DNA from 2 places in the Streptomyces sp. NBC_01454 genome. Region 1 is predicted to be linked to the other one. Evidence: predicted binding sites of a transcription regulator. Region 1 holds the regulator's gene; the other holds the start of a gene.
What was found. Region 1 encodes HspR, which represses chaperone genes until heat shock. Its sites were predicted from a motif close to TTGAGNNNNNNNNNCTCAA; they were not measured.
Positions count from the first base shown of each region.

Region 2: a site for HspR is predicted at 1,498-1,516, ahead of lon (endopeptidase La). Genes of this name have one in related genera too.

Region 1 is NZ_CP109460.1:4,348,567-4,357,363, forward strand. Features, by position in the region: gene OIU81_RS19240 ((Fe-S)-binding protein) at 1-1,143, opposite strand, end outside; gene dnaK (molecular chaperone DnaK) at 1,432-3,294, shown strand; gene grpE (nucleotide exchange factor GrpE) at 3,291-3,950, shown strand; gene dnaJ (molecular chaperone DnaJ) at 3,996-5,165, shown strand; gene OIU81_RS19260 (heat shock protein transcriptional repressor HspR) at 5,167-5,619, shown strand; gene OIU81_RS19265 (hypothetical protein) at 5,701-6,105, opposite strand; gene OIU81_RS19270 (pyridoxamine 5'-phosphate oxidase family protein) at 6,346-6,750, opposite strand; gene clpB (ATP-dependent chaperone ClpB) at 7,117-8,797, shown strand, end outside.
Region 2 is NZ_CP109460.1:2,643,100-2,651,896, reverse strand. Features, by position in the region: gene OIU81_RS11420 (YfbM family protein) at 1-388, opposite strand, end outside; gene OIU81_RS11415 (pentapeptide repeat-containing protein) at 566-1,399, shown strand; gene lon (endopeptidase La) at 1,539-4,037, shown strand; gene OIU81_RS11405 (lysozyme) at 4,110-5,012, opposite strand; gene OIU81_RS11400 (MarR family winged helix-turn-helix transcriptional regulator) at 5,294-5,797, shown strand; gene OIU81_RS11395 (hypothetical protein) at 5,887-6,732, opposite strand; gene OIU81_RS11390 (sensor histidine kinase) at 7,352-8,797, shown strand, end outside.

The sequences.
Region 1 (8,797 bases):
CTCTTCGAGGGTGCCGATCAGTGGGCGCTCGGCCTCGGCCAGCGCGGCGGCGGGAACGTCCTTGAGCTGCTCCTCGCTCGCCTTCTCTTCGCCTTCCGCGGTCTTGCCGCCGCCGGCGAGCAGATACGGGGCCTTGGCGTGCGCGTGGTCGCGCAGCGCCATGATCAGCAGCTTCGGCGACAGCGGCTTGCCGGTGTTCCAGGCCGGGCACTGCGACTGGCAGCGGCCGCACTCGGTGCAGGTGGAGAAGTCGAGGATGCCCTTCCAGGAGAAGTGCTCGATCTGCGAGACGCCGAACTGGTCGTCCTCGCCCGGGTCCTCGAAGTCGATCGCCTTGCCCTCGCTGGTCATCGGCAAGAGCGCGCCCAGCGCCACGTCACCGGACGCCTCGCGCTTGAACCAGATGTTGGGGAAGGCCAGGAAGCGGTGCCAGGCGACGCCCATGTCGGTCTTGAGGGCGACCGTGATCATCCAGATGAAGGACGTCGCGATCTTGATCCCCGCGACGAGGTAGGTCAGATTCTGGATCGCGGTGAGGCTGAGCCCCTTGAAGGCCACGATCATCGGGTACGAGGCGAAGAACCCGATCTCGTAGTGGTCCACACCGTGCTGGACGCCCTCCAGGGCGCGCAGCGTCATGATGCACACGCCGACGATGAGGATGACGGCCTCGACGAAGTACGCCTGGCCGAAGTTGGAGCCCGCGAAGCGGGACTTGCGGCCCGCCTTGCCGGGCTTGCTCAGCTGGCGGATGACGATCAGGGTCACGATGCCCAGCGTCGTCGTCAGGCCGAGGAACTCGACGAAGATCTCGTACGGCAGCCAGTCGCCGATCAGCGGGATCAGCCAGTCGGCCTGGAAGAGCTGGCCGATGGCGTTGACGATCGTCAGCAGCAGGGAGAAGAAGCCCACGGCCACGAACCAGTGCGCCACCCCGACGACGCCCCAGCGGTTCATCCGGGTGTGGCCGAGGAACTCCTTGGCCACCGTGACCGTGCGGTGCTTCGGATCGTCCGTCCGGGTGCCGGCGGGCACCGGCTGACCCAGCCGCACGAAGCGGTAGATCTGCAGGATGGCACGGCCGAACAGGGCGACGCCGACCGCGATTAGGACCAGCGACACAATGATCGCGGCGAGTTGCATGGGTGGCTCCTCGAACCTGCGAGAGCGGAAAACTGAGCGGAACTACTAAGCGGTAACTTTTCGGGTCTGCGCTGAGGTTACCCATTCTCCCGGACCCCATGAAGCCGCCCGGCCGGTGATCTGCGTCGCGAAGGCAACCCTCTGTGGCCCTGCGGGCGTCTCCGTGGAGACGTAGTGACGATAAGCGCGATATAAAACTTGAGCGCTGCCGACTCACGTCTGTTGACAGGCTTTCTTCCGTGCTGCACTGTTGAGCCTGTTCCACTCAAGTCAGCTGGAGGAATTGAAATGGCACGTGCGGTCGGCATCGACCTGGGCACGACGAACTCCGTCGTCAGTGTTCTCGAAGGCGGTGAGCCCACCGTCATCACCAACGCCGAGGGCGCCAGGACCACGCCGTCCGTCGTCGCCTTCGCCAAGAATGGCGAGGTGCTGGTCGGCGAGGTCGCGAAGCGCCAGGCGGTCACCAACGTCGACAGGACCATCCGGTCGGTCAAGCGCCACATGGGCACCGACTGGAAGATCGACATCGACGGCAAGGGCTTCAACCCGCAGCAGATGAGCGCCTTCATCCTGCAGAAGCTCAAGCGCGACGCCGAGTCGTACCTCGGGGAGAAGGTCGTCGACGCGGTCATCACCGTTCCGGCCTACTTCAACGACTCCGAGCGTCAGGCCACGAAGGAGGCCGGCGAGATCGCGGGCCTGAACGTCCTGCGTATCGTCAACGAGCCTACCGCCGCGGCCCTGGCCTACGGCCTGGAGAAGGACGACCAGACCATCCTGGTCTTCGACCTCGGTGGCGGTACCTTCGACGTCTCGCTGCTGGAGATCGGCGACGGTGTCGTCGAGGTGAAGGCCACCAACGGTGACAACCACCTCGGTGGTGACGACTGGGACCAGCGCGTCGTCGACTACCTGGTCAAGCAGTTCCAGAACGGCCACGGCGTCGACCTGGCCAAGGACAAGATGGCGCTCCAGCGGCTGCGCGAGGCCGCAGAGAAGGCGAAGATCGAGCTGTCGTCCTCCACGGAGACGACGATCAACCTTCCCTACATCACCGCGTCCGCCGAGGGCCCGCTGCACCTGGACGAGAAGCTCACCCGCTCGCAGTTCCAGCAGCTCACCTCGGACCTCCTGGACCGCTGCAAGACGCCGTTCCACAACGTGATCAAGGACGCGGGTATCAACCTGTCCGAGATCGACCACGTGGTCCTGGTCGGCGGCTCGACCCGTATGCCGGCCGTCGCCGAGCTCGTCAAGGAGCTGACCGGCGGCAAGGACGCCAACAAGGGCGTCAACCCGGACGAGGTCGTCGCCATCGGCGCCACCCTCCAGGCCGGTGTCCTCAAGGGTGAGGTCAAGGACGTCCTCCTGCTGGACGTCACCCCGCTGTCCCTCGGTATCGAGACCAAGGGCGGCATCATGACCAAGCTCATCGAGCGCAACACCACGATCCCGACCAAGCGGTCCGAGATCTTCACGACGGCCGAGGACAACCAGCCGTCCGTGCAGATCCAGGTCTACCAGGGCGAGCGCGAGATCGCGGCGTACAACAAGAAGCTCGGGATGTTCGAGCTGACCGGTCTGCCGCCGGCCCCCCGCGGGGTCCCGCAGATCGAGGTCTCCTTCGACATCGACGCCAACGGCATCATGCACGTGACCGCGAAGGACCTGGGCACGGGCAAGGAGCAGAAGATGACCGTCACCGGCGGCTCCTCGCTGCCGAAGGACGAGGTCGACCGGATGCGCCAGGAGGCCGAGCAGTACGCGGACGAGGACACCAAGCGCCGCGAGGCCGCCGAGACCCGCAACCAGGCCGAGCAGCTCGTCTACCAGACCGAGAAGTTCCTCAAGGACAACGAGGAGAAGGTCCCGGGCGAGGTCAAGACCGAGGTCGAGGAGGCCGTCACTGAGCTGAAGGAGAAGCTCAAGGGCGAGGACACCGCCGAGATCCGTACGGCCACCGAGAAGGTCGCGGCCGTCTCGCAGAAGCTGGGCCAGGCCATGTACGCCGACGCCCAGGGCGCGCAGGCGGCCGGTGCCGAGGGCGCCGCGGACGGCGCCGAGCAGGCCAAGGCCGACGCCGCCGACGACGTGGTGGACGCCGAGATCGTCGACGACGAGAAGCCGAAGAAGGATGGTGCCGCGTGACGGAGGAGACCCCGGGCTTCGACGAGAAGCCCGACGTCCCTTCCGACGCCGCTCCCGAAGACGCGGCGCAGGCCGAGTCCGCCGACAAGGCGGGCTCGGCCCCGGCCGGGGACGTACCGGACGTAGCGCTCCAGGCGCAGCTGGACCAGGTGCGTACGGCGCTCAACGAGCGCACGGCGGACCTCCAGCGGCTCCAGGCGGAGTATCAGAACTACCGCCGTCGGGTGGAACGGGACCGGATCACGGTCAAGGAGATCGCCGCGGCGAACCTCCTGTCCGAGCTCCTTCCCACCCTCGACGACGTCGGCCGTGCGCGTGAGCACGGCGAGCTGGTCGGCGGCTTCAAGTCGGTGGCCGAGTCGCTGGAGACCGCGGTCGCCAAGCTGGGGCTGCAGCAGTTCGGCAAGGAGGGCGAGCCCTTCGACCCGACGATCCACGAGGCGCTGATGCACTCGTACGCACCGGACGTCACCGAGACGACGTGCGTGGCGATCCTGCAGCCCGGGTATCGCATCGGTGAACGAACGATCCGCCCCGCGCGGGTAGCCGTCGCCGAGCCGCAGCCGGGTGCGCAGGGCACCAAGTCCGGATCCGATGACGACGTACAGGGCGCCAAGGCTTCGGACGAGGAGAACGGTGGCCCGGACGAGGGCTGACGTGAGCGCAGACAGGAAGACCGTGCGGGAGGAGGGACGTCGGGGATGAGCACCAAGGACTTCGTCGAGAAGGACTACTACAAGGTCCTCGGCGTCCCGAAGGACGCCACCGAAGCGGAGATCAAGAAGGCGTACCGCAAGCTCGCCCGCGAGTTCCACCCGGACGCCAACAAGGGCGACGCCAAGGCCGAGGAGCGCTTCAAGGAGATCTCCGAGGCGAACGACGTCCTGGGCGACAGCAAGCGCCGCAAGGAGTACGACGAGGCGCGGGCGCTGTTCGGCAACGGCGGGTTCCGGCCGGGACCCGGCGGGGGCGGCGGCAACTTCAACTTCGACCTGGGTGACCTCTTCGGGGGCAGCCAGGGCCAGGGCGGCGGCGGTTTCGGCGGCGGCCTGGGCGATGTCTTCGGCGGCCTGTTCAACCGCGGCGGGGCCGGCCCGCGCACCCATGCGCGCCGCGGCCAGGACATCGAGTCCGAGGTGACGCTCAGCTTCACCGAGGCGGTCGACGGGGCCACGGTCCCGCTGCGGATGTCCAGCCAGGCGCCGTGCAAGGCGTGTTCGGGCACCGGCGACAAAAACGGTACGCCGCGGGTCTGCCCGACCTGTGTCGGCACCGGCCAGGTCAGCCGGGGTGCGGGCGGCGGCTTCTCGCTCACCGATCCGTGCGCCGACTGCAAGGGCCGGGGCCTGATCGCCCAGGACGCCTGCGAGGTCTGCAAGGGCAGCGGGCGCGCCACCAGTGCCCGCACGATGCAGGTCCGTATCCCCGCGGGCGTCTCCGACGGGCAGCGCATCCGGCTGCGCGGCAAGGGCGCCCCGGGCGAGCAGGGCGGTCCGGCCGGCGATCTGTACGTGGTCGTGCATGTCGACGGCCACCCCGTCTTCGGCCGCAAGGGCGACAACCTCACCGTGACGGTGCCGGTCACCTTCCCGGAGGCCGCGCTCGGCGGTGAGATCAAGGTGCCGACGCTGGGCGGCCCGCCGGTGACGCTGAAGCTGCCGGCCGGCACCCCCAACGGACGCACCATGCGGGCCCGCGGCAAGGGAGCGACCCGCAAGGACGGCACCCGCGGTGATCTGCTGGTCACCATCGAGGTGCTGGTCCCCGGTGACCTCAGCGACCAGGCCAAGGCGTCGCTGGAGTCGTATCGCGAGGCGACCGTGGGTCCGGACCCACGGGCGGAGCTGTTCCAGGCCGCGAAGGGAGCATGAGATGGACAGCCGGGGCGGGCAGCGTCGTAACCCGTATGAACTGACCGAAGAGTCGCCGGTGTACGTCATCTCCGTCGCGGCCCAGCTCTCCGGCCTGCATCCGCAGACGCTTCGGCAGTACGACCGGCTGGGGCTGGTCTCGCCCGACCGCACGGCCGGGCGGGGCCGCCGCTATTCGGCCCGGGACATCGAACTGCTCCGTACGGTGCAGCAGTTGTCCCAGGACGAGGGCATCAACCTCGCCGGCATCAAGCGCATCATCGAGCTGGAGAACCAGGTCGCGGCCCTGCAGCAGCGGGTCGTCGAGCTCCAGGGCGCCCTGGAGGGCGCGGCCAGCACGATGCGGCAGCGGGAGGCGGCGGTGCACGCCTCCTACCGGCGCGATCTGGTGCCGTATCAGGACGTGCAGCAGACCAGTGCGCTGGTGGTCTGGCGGCCCAAGCGGTCCGAGTGACGGGCCGGCCGGGCGGCCGCCCGGCGCGGGAAACGGCGAAGGGCCGGGGAGACCCGGCCCTTTTCGCTGTGTCGGGGCGGTTCAGCAGCCGCTGTATCCGGCGGTCGGCATGGACAGCCGCCGGTGTACGTGGGACTTCATCGCCAGGGTGTAGACCGGCTCGTCGAGGTCCGCGGTCTCCAGCCGGACGCCGGCCGCGGCGCACCGGGCGCTGAACTCGTCGGCGCCGTCGATGGCGTTCTCCAGCGCCCGCCGGTTGGGCGTCACGAACACATCGACCAGGCCCTCTTCGACGTCCCGCCACAGCGCGCCGTGGTCGGCGCGCAGCTGGTGCAGGCTGAGGCGGCAGGTGAGGTGGTACGCACGGGCCGCCGCCCACTGGGTGCACATGTCGTGCTGGCTGCGGTCGTCGACCAGAAACGGATCCTCGTCCAGCTCGGACAGCGGCATCAGGCAGGCGATCGCCGTGACTCGGACCGAGTTCATCGTGCCCTCCGGGGCGTGGCGACTGTGGGGGCGACGATACCCCCGTGGGCGGCCCGTGGTGGAGGGGCTGTACCGGGTGGAGAGGCGTATCCGCAGGCGTGGCAGATCTTCCAGCCGTCCTGATTGACGGCGAGCTGCCCGCCGCAGCGCGGACAGAGCTCGGCCCGGGGCCGTGGCCCGGCGGCGCCGGGACGGTGCGGAGCGGTCGTCATGAAGCGCGGGGCCGACGCCATGCGGCGCTCAGGCCCGGCCCATGGCCCGGGTCACCGCGATCTCGATCATGACGCGGTCGGGGTTGGGGGCCGGCGTCCGCCCGTACCGCTCGGCGTACCGGCGTACCGCGTCGGCCACCGATTCGGCGTCCGTACGTACCCGCGCCCGGCCCTCCAGCGTCGCCCAGCGCCCTTTGTCGACCTGGCAGACGGCCACCGTGGCACCGTCGGCGCCGGCGGCGAGGACGTTCTTGACCTTGGCGCTGTCCTTGCGGGTGATGATCCGCGCGATCCGCTGCCCGGCGTCGTAGGTCACGCCCACGGGGACGACGTGCGGGGTGCCGTCCGGGCGGGGGGTGGTGAGCGTCGGCATCAGATACTCGCCCCAGAAGGCGAGGTATTCCGGGCTGAGGGCACTGAGGTCATGGGCCATGGGGGCAAGCGTAGTTCGCGGCCGTGGCGGTGGCGGAAGCCCGGCGGGGGCGGCCGTCCCGCCCGACGGCGCGGTCGTCGTGCGGGCCGCCCGGCGTCGTCTCGACGATCATGGCGGTGCCGTCCCGGGACCTCCCGCGCGTGGCCGGAAGCCGGCGCCACCCGGGCGCGGCCGCCGGTGACGGCGGGTGCGCTGCGGTTCACTCACGGGGAGCGGGCGCGCCGGACGGGGGCCGGCACTCCCCAAACGGGCCTTGAGTGCACTAGACTCAACTTATCGCATGCTGGTGTGAGCAGGAAGTGCCGGACCGGGAGCCAGGCCGGGCAACGTGGCTGTTCAGGACGAGTCGAGGAGGATCACGAGCACGTGGACGCCGAGCTGACCAACAAGAGCCGGGAGGCGCTGAGCGCCGCCAACGAGCGGGCGGTCACCGCCGGGCATGCGGACATGACGTCCGCGCATCTCCTGCTCGCGCTGCTGGCCGGGCAGGACAACGAGAACATCATGGATCTGCTGTCCGCGGTCGAGGCGGACGCCGCCGCCCTGCGCAACGGGGCCGAGCGGCAGCTCGCCGCGCTGCCCAGCGTGCAGGGCTCGACGGTCGCGCCGCCGCAGCCGGACCGCGATCTGCTCTCCGCCATCGCGGACGCCACCCAGCGCGCCAAGGAGCTCGGTGACGCCTATGTCTCCACCGAGCACCTCCTGATCGGTATCGCCGCCAAGGGCGGGCGGACCGGCGAGCTGCTGGCCCAGCAGGGTGCCTCCGCCAAGAAGCTGCTGGCCGCCTTCGAGGCCAGCCGTGGGGGGCAGCGGGTGACCAACGCCGACCCGGAGGGCACGTACAAGGCCCTGGAGAAGTTCGGCACGGACTTCACCTTGGCCGCCCGGGAGGGCAAGCTCGACCCGGTCATCGGCCGGGACCACGAGATCCGGCGGGTGGTGCAGGTGCTCTCCCGCCGTACGAAGAACAACCCGGTGCTGATCGGCGAGCCCGGTGTCGGCAAGACCGCCGTCGTCGAGGGGCTGGCGCAGCGGATCGTCAAGGGCGACGTGCCCGAGTCGCTGCGCAACAAGCGGCTGGTCGCGCTGGACCTCGGGGCGATGGTCGCGGGGGCCAAGTACCGCGGTGAGTTCGAGGAGCGGCTGAAGACCGTCCTGGCGGAGATCAAGTCCAGCGAGGGCCAGATCATCACCTTCATCGACGAGCTGCACACGGTCGTCGGCGCGGGCGCCGGCGGCGACTCGTCCATGGACGCCGGCAACATGCTCAAGCCGATGCTGGCCCGCGGTGAGCTGCGCATGGTCGGCGCCACCACCCTCGACGAGTACCGCGAGCGGATCGAGAAGGACCCGGCGCTGGAGCGGCGCTTCCAGCAGGTGCTGGTCGCCGAGCCGACCGTCGAGGACACGGTGGCCATCCTGCGCGGGCTCAAGGGCCGCTACGAGGCCCACCACAAGGTGCAGATCGCGGACTCCGCGCTGGTCGCCGCCGCCTCCCTCTCGGACCGCTACATCACCTCCCGGTTCCTGCCCGACAAGGCCATCGACCTGGTCGACGAGGCCGCCTCCCGGCTCCGGATGGAGATCGACTCCTCGCCCGTGGAGATCGACGAGCTCCAGCGCGCCGTCGACCGGCTCAAGATGGAGGAGCTGGCGCTGCGGAACGAGACCGACGCCGGTTCCGTCCAGCGCCTGGAGAAGCTGCGCAAGGACCTCGCCGACAAGGAGGAGGAGCTGCGCGGTCTGACCGCCCGCTGGGAGAAGGAGAAGCAGAGCCTCAACCGCGTCGGCGCCCTCAAGGAGAAGCTCGACGAGCTGCGCGGACAGGCCGAGCGCGCCCAGCGCGACGGCGACTTCGACACCGCCTCCAAGCTGCTCTACGGCGAGATCCCGGGCCTGGAGCAGGAGCTGGAGGAGGCGGCCGCCGCCGAGGCCGAGCAGGAGGCGTCCAAGGAGTCCATGGTCAAGGAGGAGGTCGGGCCCGACGACATCGCGGATGTGGTGGGCGCCTGGACCGGCATCCCGGCCGGCCGGCTGCTGGAGGGCG
Region 2 (8,797 bases), 1.7 Mb from region 1:
AGACGATCGTCGGGTACACCTCCGCCTTGGCGAGGTCGGCCGGGCCGACACCGGCCGTCAGCCCGTCACCGGATATCTCCGCCAGCGCCGCGGCGGCCTTTTGCACCTGCTCGGGGGTGAGATAGCGGGGCGGGCCGTAGCCCCAGTCGTCGGCGCCCGGGACGGGTTCCTCGCCATGGACGATGTCCACCGGGAAGCCCGCGCGGCGCAGCAGGAATCCCAGGGCGTCCCAGGCCTTGTCGATGTCCAGGCAGCGCGCCGACGCCGGCTGCGGGCACGCGTCGGCCTCCGCCTCCCGCCGGGCGCTGACCAGCGTCAGCGCCCACTCGGGATCGCCGAGGGCGCGGTCGAGTTCGGCAGGTGTGACACGTGCGTACTCTCCGATCATGCTCATGGGACGAGGCTAGGGCCGACCACTGACAACGCCCGCCGCCCGGCACGCTGTTGCCCGGCGGCGGCACACCCGACCGCCTGGCCGCGGCGCCCCCGTGGCGCTTGGGAGAATGGGCGTCCCTTCCGTGCGCGGCCCCGGGCCGTGCCCGCCGGCCGCAGGAGTGCACGCGCCTTGTCCTCTCCCCACGAGTCCCCGGTTCCCGACACCGCCGATCCCGGTCTGCGGTCCGACTGCGCCAGCTGCTTCGGGCTGTGCTGTGTCGCGCTGCCGTTCGCGGCCTCGGCGGACTTCGCCCTCGACAAGGACGCCGGCCGGCCCTGCCCGAACCTCCGAACGGACTTCCGCTGCGGCATCCACTCCCAGCTGCGGGACCGTGGCTTCAGCGGCTGCACCGTCTTCGACTGCTTCGGTGCCGGGCAGAAGGTCTCCCAGGTCACCTTCGGCGGACGGGACTGGCGGAGCGCCCCGGGGACCGCCCGGCAGATGTTCGACGTCTTCCCCGTCATGCGGCAGTTGCACGAGCTGCTGTGGTACCTGTCCGAGGCGCTGACCCTGCCGGCGGCCCAGCCGGTCCACGCCGAACTCCGGGCCGCGCGGGAGAAGACCGGGGGCCTGACCCGCGGCAGCGCCCGGGAGCTGATGGCGCTGGACGTGCCGGCCCACCGGGGCGAGGTCAACGCCCTGCTGCTGCGCACCAGCGAACTGGTCCGGGCCGCGGTCCCGGGGCGCAAGAAGCAGCGGCGGGGCGCCGATCTGATGGGCGCCCGCCTCAAGGGGGCCGACCTGCGGGGCGCCTGCCTCCGCGGGGCCTGCCTGATCGCCGCCGACCTCACGGGCGCCGATCTGCGCACGGCGGACCTGATCGGCGCCGATCTGCGGGACGCCCGGCTCGCCGGCGCCGACCTCACGGGTGCCCTGTTCCTCACCCAGGCGCAGATCGACGCGGCCCGGGGCGACGCCGCCACCACGCTGCCGCCGTCCCTGACCCGCCCCGCCCACTGGTAGCCGCGGGCCGGCGCCCCGGCGGGCCACCGCCCGGCGCCGGGTGCCCCTGATCGCTCACAGCGAACGCGCATGGGGGAACATCTCCGGGCTCCCCGGCATTGAGTGGGAAAAGCTCAACTTGCTTGCCGAAGGGGAGATCATGGCTTCGACTTCCACCTCGCTCACTCTGCCCGTGCTGCCCCTCGATGACGAGGTCGTGCTCCCCGGCATGGTGGTGCCCCTGGACCTGTCCGACGCGGAGGTCCGCGCCGCGGTGGAGGCCGCCCAGGCCGCCGCCTCCTCGGGCAACAAACCGCGGGTGCTGCTTGTGCCCCGCGTCGACGGGACCTACGCGGGCATCGGCACCCTCGGGCGGATCGAGCAGGTCGGCCGGCTGTCCGACGGCGACCCCGGGGCACTGATCCGGGGCCTGGGCCGGGTGCGGATCGGCTCCGGCACGACCGGCCCCGGCGCCGCGCTCTGGGTGGAGGGCACGACCGTCGAGGAGACGGTCCCCGACCCTTCCCCGAGCTCTCCACCCCGTTCGAGCAGGGGAGGCTCCTATCCGGGTGCGGTGAGCGAACTCGTCACGGAATACAAGGCGCTGGCCACCAGCTGGCTGCGCAAGCGCGGCGCCTGGCAGGTCGTCGACCGCGTCCAGCAGATCGAGGACGTGTCGACGCTGGCCGACAACTCCGGCTACTCGCCGTTCCTGACCACCGAACAGAAGGTCCGGCTGCTGGAGACCACCGATCCGGTGGCGCGGCTGAAGCTCGCCACCGAGCTGCTGCGGGAGCATCTCGCCGAGCAGGATGTCGCCGAGTCCATCGCCAAGGACGTCCAGGAGGGCGTCGACAAGCAGCAGCGGGAGTTCCTGCTGCGGCGGCAGCTGGAAGCGGTCCGCAAGGAACTCGCCGGGCTCAACGGCGATCCGGCGGACGAGGGCGACGACTACCGCGCCCGCGTCGAGGCCGCCGACCTGCCCGAGGACGTCCGCAAGGCCGCCCTGAAGGAGGTCGACAAGCTGGAGCGGTCCAGCGACCAGAGCCCCGAGGGCTCCTGGATCCGCACCTGGCTCGACACCGTCCTCGAACTCCCCTGGAACGCACGCACCGAGGACGCCTACGACATCGCCGGCGCCAAGGAGGTCCTGGACGCCGACCACGCGGGCCTGGAGGACGTCAAGGAGCGGATCACCGAATATCTGGCCGTCCGCAAGCGCCGGGCCGAGCGCGGCTTCGGGCTGGTCGGAGGGCCATCGAAGGGGGCACCGCGCAGCGATTCGGGCAAGGGCGGTGGTGGGCGACGGGCGGGCGGCGCCGTGCTGGCGCTCGTCGGGCCGCCCGGTGTCGGCAAGACCTCGCTCGGTGAGTCCGTCGCGCGCGCCATGGGCCGCACGTTCGTCCGGGTCGCGCTCGGCGGCGTCCGCGACGAGGCGGAGATCCGCGGCCACCGCCGCACCTATGTCGGCGCGCTGCCCGGCCGGATCGTCCGGGCCATCAAGGAAGCCGGGTCGATGAACCCGGTGGTGCTGCTCGACGAGATCGACAAGGTGGGCTCCGACTTCCGGGGCGACCCGGCCGCCGCCCTCCTGGAGGTCCTGGACCCGGCGCAGAACCACACCTTCCGCGACCACTACCTGGAGGTGGAACTCGACCTCAGCGATGTGGTCTTCCTGGCCACCGCCAATGTCCTCGACGCCATCCCCGAGGCGCTGCTCGACCGGATGGAGCTGGTCCGCCTGGACGGCTACACCGAGGACGAGAAGGTCGTCATCGCCCGCGACCACCTGCTGCCGCGCCAGCTGGAGCGGGCCGGTCTGGAGCCCGGCGAGGTGACGCTGGAGGACGGCGCGCTGCGCAAGCTGGCCGGCGAGTACACCCGCGAGGCGGGCGTACGGAATCTGGAGCGGGCGGTCGCCAGGCTGCTGCGCAAGATCGCCGCCCGGCACGAACTCGGCGAGCAGGAGCTGCCGTTCACGGTGGACGCGGAGCAGCTGCGCCCACTGATCGGGCGACCGCACCACACCCCCGAGTCGGCGCAGGACCCGTCCGAGCGGCGCACCGCGGTGCCCGGCGTGGTCACCGGTCTCGCGGTCACCGGCGCCGGCGGTGACGTGCTCTATGTGGAGGCCTCGCTCGCCGACCCGGAGACCGGTGCGTCCGGGCTCCAGCTGACCGGCCAGCTCGGTGACGTCATGAAGGAGTCCGCGCACATCGCGCTGTCGTTCCTGCGCTCCCACGGGGCGGAACTGGAGCTGCCGGTCGCCGATCTGAAGGAGCGCGGCGTGCATCTGCACGTACCGGCGGGCGCCGTGCCCAAGGACGGCCCGAGCGCGGGCGTGACGATGACGACGGCCCTGGCCTCGCTGCTGTCGGGCCGGCAGGTCCGGCCGGACGTGGCGATGACCGGTGAGGTCTCGCTGACCGGGCGGGTGCTGCCGGTCGGCGGCATCAAGCAGAAGCTGCTGGCGGCGCACCGTGCGGGGATCACCACCGTCGTCATCCCCCAGCGCAACGCACCGGACCTGGACGACGTCCCCGCCGAGATCCTCGATGCCCTGGAGGTCCACCCTGTCGCGGACGTCCGCCAGGTGCTCCAGCTGGCGCTGACCCCGGCGTCGAACGGCGCCGCGCCACAGGTCCCGGTCGCGGCCTGACCGTCGCGGCCCGGCACCGGAGCCGGCCCGTGCTTCCGTGAGGGGAGCACGGGCCGGCCCGCGGGGGGGGCCTCAGCCGTTGGCGAGGGCCTTGAGGCGGTCCAGCGAGCCGTTGAAGCGGTTGTGGTCACCGACCGTCGGGCCGGAGGAGGTGTACTGCCAGAGGGTGTGGAAGCCCCAGCCGGCCGGGAGTTCGCCGACCGAGGAGCCGTAGCGCGGGATCCACAGCGGGTGGACGGCGCCGAAGGCCGTGGAGTTGCCGGTGCACTGCTTCCACCAGCCGGTGGAGGTGTAGAGGACGGCGTCGCGTCCGGTGCGCGCCTTGTAGGTCGCGAACCAGTCCTTCATCCAGTTGACCAGCCCGGCCGGGGTCAGCCCGTAACACGTGGACCCGTAGGGGTTGTACTCCATGTCAAGCGCGCCGGGCAGTGTCCTGCCGTCCTTGGACCAGCCGCCGCCGTGGCCGGCGAAGTAGGTGGCCTGCGCGGCGCCGCTGGAGGTGTCGGGGGTGGCGAAGTGGTACGCGCCGCGGATCATCCCGGCGTTGTAGGACCCGTTGTACTGCTGGGCGAAGGACGGATTGGTGTAGCTGGTGGACTCCGTCGCCTTCACATAGGCGAAGCGGACGCCGCTGTTCCAGAGCGTGGACCAGGAGACGCTCCCGTTGTGGCTGCTGACGTCCACCCCTTCGACGGCCGCGGTGGGCGAGGCCGCGGGCGGGGTGCCGGCCGAGGTGCCCTCGTGCCGGGCGATCTGGGAGCCGGCCCAGTCCTGGCCTGGGTGGCGGGGTTCGGGCGCGCGCCGGACGCCCGCGGCGTCCGCGGTACCGGCGAGGCTCAGGAGGAGCGCGAGGAGGGACAGCAGGGAGAGCAGGGAGCGCAGGGAGAACAGGGAGAGCAAGGAGAGGGGGACCCCGGGCACGGTCGCCGGGGAGCGGGCGGGTCGGTGGGGGGAGCCGGATCTGAGCACGGACATACGTGCCTCCGAAGATCTCGGTGGATGAGCTGAGGGGGGAAGAGCCGACGGCATGACCGGGCATGCGGACACAGGGGGGGTGCGGCGTGCGGGACGCGCGGCGGACCCGCCGGCATCCGGGGCCGAAGGGTACGGCCATACCGGAAATGACGGTACGCGCGTAGACCGGTGTGCCAAAAGAGGGTGCGCGGGCTGCCGTTGGTCTAATCCTGCGAAATACTGGCCGAGCTGCGGCTTCAGCCGCCGAAGGCGGAAACTTTCAGGTGAGGGAAAGCGGAAGAATGGGCGCTGACGTGCACAACACCGGAGCCGACGGGGCGATGGCGGAGGGCGAACCGGTCGGGGTGGACCACGTATTTCTCGCCCTGGAACGCGAATTGGCGGTATTTCTCCGCCGGGCCCGTGCCTCTTCCGGCGAACTGGCACGAGAGGTGCATCCCGATCTGGAACCCGCCGCCTACGGTCTCCTTTTCCGGCTGGCCGATGCCGGCGCCCAGCGCGCCACCGACCTCGCCGGCTTCTTCGGCGTCGGCAAGGCCACCATGAGCCGCCAGCTGCACGCCCTGGAGAAGCTCGGGCTGGTCGCCCGCGAACCGGACCCGGCCGACGGCCGTGCGGTCCTGGTACGCCTCACCGACGAGGGCCACGCCCGCTTCACCCGCGTCCGCACCGGCCGCCGCGCCCGCTACGCCCGCCGCCTGGCCTCCTGGGACCGCGGCGAGGTCGCCGAACTCGCCCGCCTGCTGCACCGGCTGAACGCCGAGCAGGAGGGCGACGAGGTATAGCCGCGGGGCCGCCGCCCCGGCGCCGGTCCGCGGCCGTCGAGGCGGCGCGCCGTGGCGGTGGAAGAAATGCCCCGCCCGCCGGTGATTTGTCACGGCGCCACAAAAATCACCGCCGCGTCGTCACGCGCCTTGCCGCGCGGATACGCCGCGCCCGCGGGGTCCGCCGCCTCCGCCGCGCGGACCCGGTCGATCAGCGACTGGGGGCCTTGCCCGGCCACCAGGGCCACGCAGTCGGCCCAGGAGCCCTCCCGGAAGACCTCCACCCAGCGGCTCGCGCCGTCGCTGAGGGCGGTCAGGGAACGGACGGCGGAGCGCGGGGTGGTGCCGGTGACCGCACGGGCGGCCACCGAGGGGTCGGCGGCCGCGGTGAAGAAGCCGCCCTCGGCGTTGCGCAGCGCCTCGACCGCCCGGCCGTACTCCCGCCCCGCGGCGGCCCGTTCCGCCGAGCCGCGCGGCAGCGCCCGTACGGCCGCCCGCAGCTCCCGCACCGCGGGCGGCAGTTCGTCCAGCCGGGGGTCGAGCACCGGCAGCACCGAGCCGTCCGTCCGCTCCAGGAGGAGCACCGAATCGGACAGGACGAGATGCTCGACGGTGTGTTCGGACCACCGCGCGGCGACCACGGTTGCCTGCGGAGTGCGGGCGTGAGAAAGGTCACAGGAGGTGCGGTGCATATCGGCCGTCCGGGAGATGGCCGCGGCAAGTGCCTTCGGGAGCGTCATATCCGGGTGTGAAACCGACAGTTCGAGCATTGCGCCGCCCAGTCGCGCGGTGAACCACGGCACCGTGTGCACACAGTCGTGGTCCTCCTCCGGTGGTGTCACGCCGTCCAGCAGGACCAGGACCCCGCCCTGGCCGGAGGCAGGAACGGCTACCGACGCGTAGTCCTCATTTGGGTGTTGGGGGTCGCCCGGCTCGGTGGCGAGTGCGAGGTGCATGGCCGCCAGTCTGCCGGAGGGCGTCACGGGGCCCCGGCGGGCTGACGCGGACGGCCGCGCCGGTACGGGAACACCACAGATGTGCAGGGATCGTGTGGACCACGGCCCGGCGGCATGCGGGCGCGCATCCTGCCAGGACCCGGACGCATCTCCAAACCCGTCCGGGGGTTGCGCAGGGTTGCGGCCGAAAACCTTCGCGCGCGGAAGTTGATGGCCAAACTCCGATTGATGTTCACTCGTTCAGGTGGCCGGGCATGTGTTGCCGAGCCACTGCGCGGCGCCGGTGGAATGGTCGTTGCCCGGATCATGGGGCTGGGCCAGGACGCTCGTCGCGACGCGCAGAGCCGGGCTGCTTCCCCTCGCGGACGTGTGCGTTGCTGCGGTTTTCGCGCAGATCCGCCCCGCCCCGCGAGCGGAGAGCGAGCCGGGTCCGCGACGCCACAGGGCGCGAGCAGGCGAGACAGGAATGCGAGCAGCGGTGCGGAAGATGCGGCTTCGGGGCGGCGCAGGGAAGCCGGGATCACCGGCCGGTTCGAGCGCGGGCACGGGCTCGGCTCCTGGTAAGGGTGCGAGCACGGCCGACGGCGGCGAGGGCGGCCCGGGACGCCGTCCTGCGCGGGTGCGCAACCGGCTCGTCGGGGCGGTGGCCGTCGTGGCCGCCGCGGTCCTCGGCGCCGGCGCCCCCGGCCTCACGGCGACGGCCGACGACGCCACCAGCAGCCAGCAACTGGTCGATCTGGCCCAGCTGAACGTCCGCGCCATCGCCCTGGCGCACTCCCTCGCCGACGAACGTGACGGGATGACCGCCTACGCCGCCGGTCACCGCGGCGCCGCGGCGACCGGCGCCGGGAGCGCGGCGGCCACGGCCACCCGGGCCCAGCGCGACCAGGTGGACCGGCAGATCGACGACCTGCGCACCGAGGCCCGGGACGCCTCGGGCGACACCACCGTCTACGCCACCGCCGCCAAGCTGCTGGCCGCCCTCCCGCAGACCCGTCAAAAGGCGCTGTCCCGGACCGCCTCGGCCGACCAGATCTACGGCGCCTACACCCGGACGCTCCAGGCGCTCGGCGCGATCAGCGACAACATCGCCCGCGGGCTGCCCGCCCGCGCGGACGCCGCCGACGCCGACCTGCGCGCACTGCCCGCGCTGGGCCGCGCCACCGAACAGGCCGCCGGCACCCGTGCCCTGCTGCTGGCCGCGCTCGACGCGGGCGGCAGCCAGCCCCGGCTGACCGCCCTCGCCCAGGTCGCCCACACCCGCGCCCAGGGCGCGCTGGGCGATTTCGAGCAGGCCGCGAGCGCGCGCGCCCGCGACCGCTACGGCAGCACCGTCAACGGCGCGGACGTCACCGACGCCGAGCGCTATCTGACCCGGCTGACCGACCAGCCCCGGCTGGACGCGGCCGATCTGCGGCTCAGCCGCCCGCGGGTGCGCAGCACCCTCACCACCCGTGTCGGGCTGATGCGCGGCGTCGAGTCCGCCATGGCCACGGCGGACGTCCAGCGGCTCGGCGCGCTGCGCGACGACGCGGTGACGGAGCTGGAGATCCGCATCGGGCTGGAGGGTCTGTGCCTGCTGCTGGCCGTCGGCGCCGGCGTCTGGGCGGCCCGCTCGCTGACCCAGCCGCTCGCGGCGCTGCGGATCGGCGCCAAGCGGCTGGCCGCCGACCCCGCGCACGAGGAGCCCCTCGCCTACAAGGGCCGCAACGACGAATTCGCCGCCGCCGTGGGGTCCGTCAACGCGCTGCATGCCCAGGTCGGCGAGCTGGCGCGGCGCACCTCCGAGCTGGAGGGCGAGCGCAAGCGGCTGATCGGCGGCCGGCAGCGGCTGGTCGCCGAGCGCGAGGTGCTCCAGGAGCAGGGCGAGACGCTCAGGGAGGAGATCGCCGATCTCACCGAGCGGCTGGCCGCCCTGCACAGCGGTGTGCACGGCCGGTTCGTCAACCTCTCGCTGCGCACCCTGGGCCTCGTGGAGCGCCAGCTCGGCGTCATCGAGTCGCTGGAGGAGAGCGAGCAGGACCCCGAGCGGCTGGAAACCCTCTTCAAGCTGGACCACTTCGCC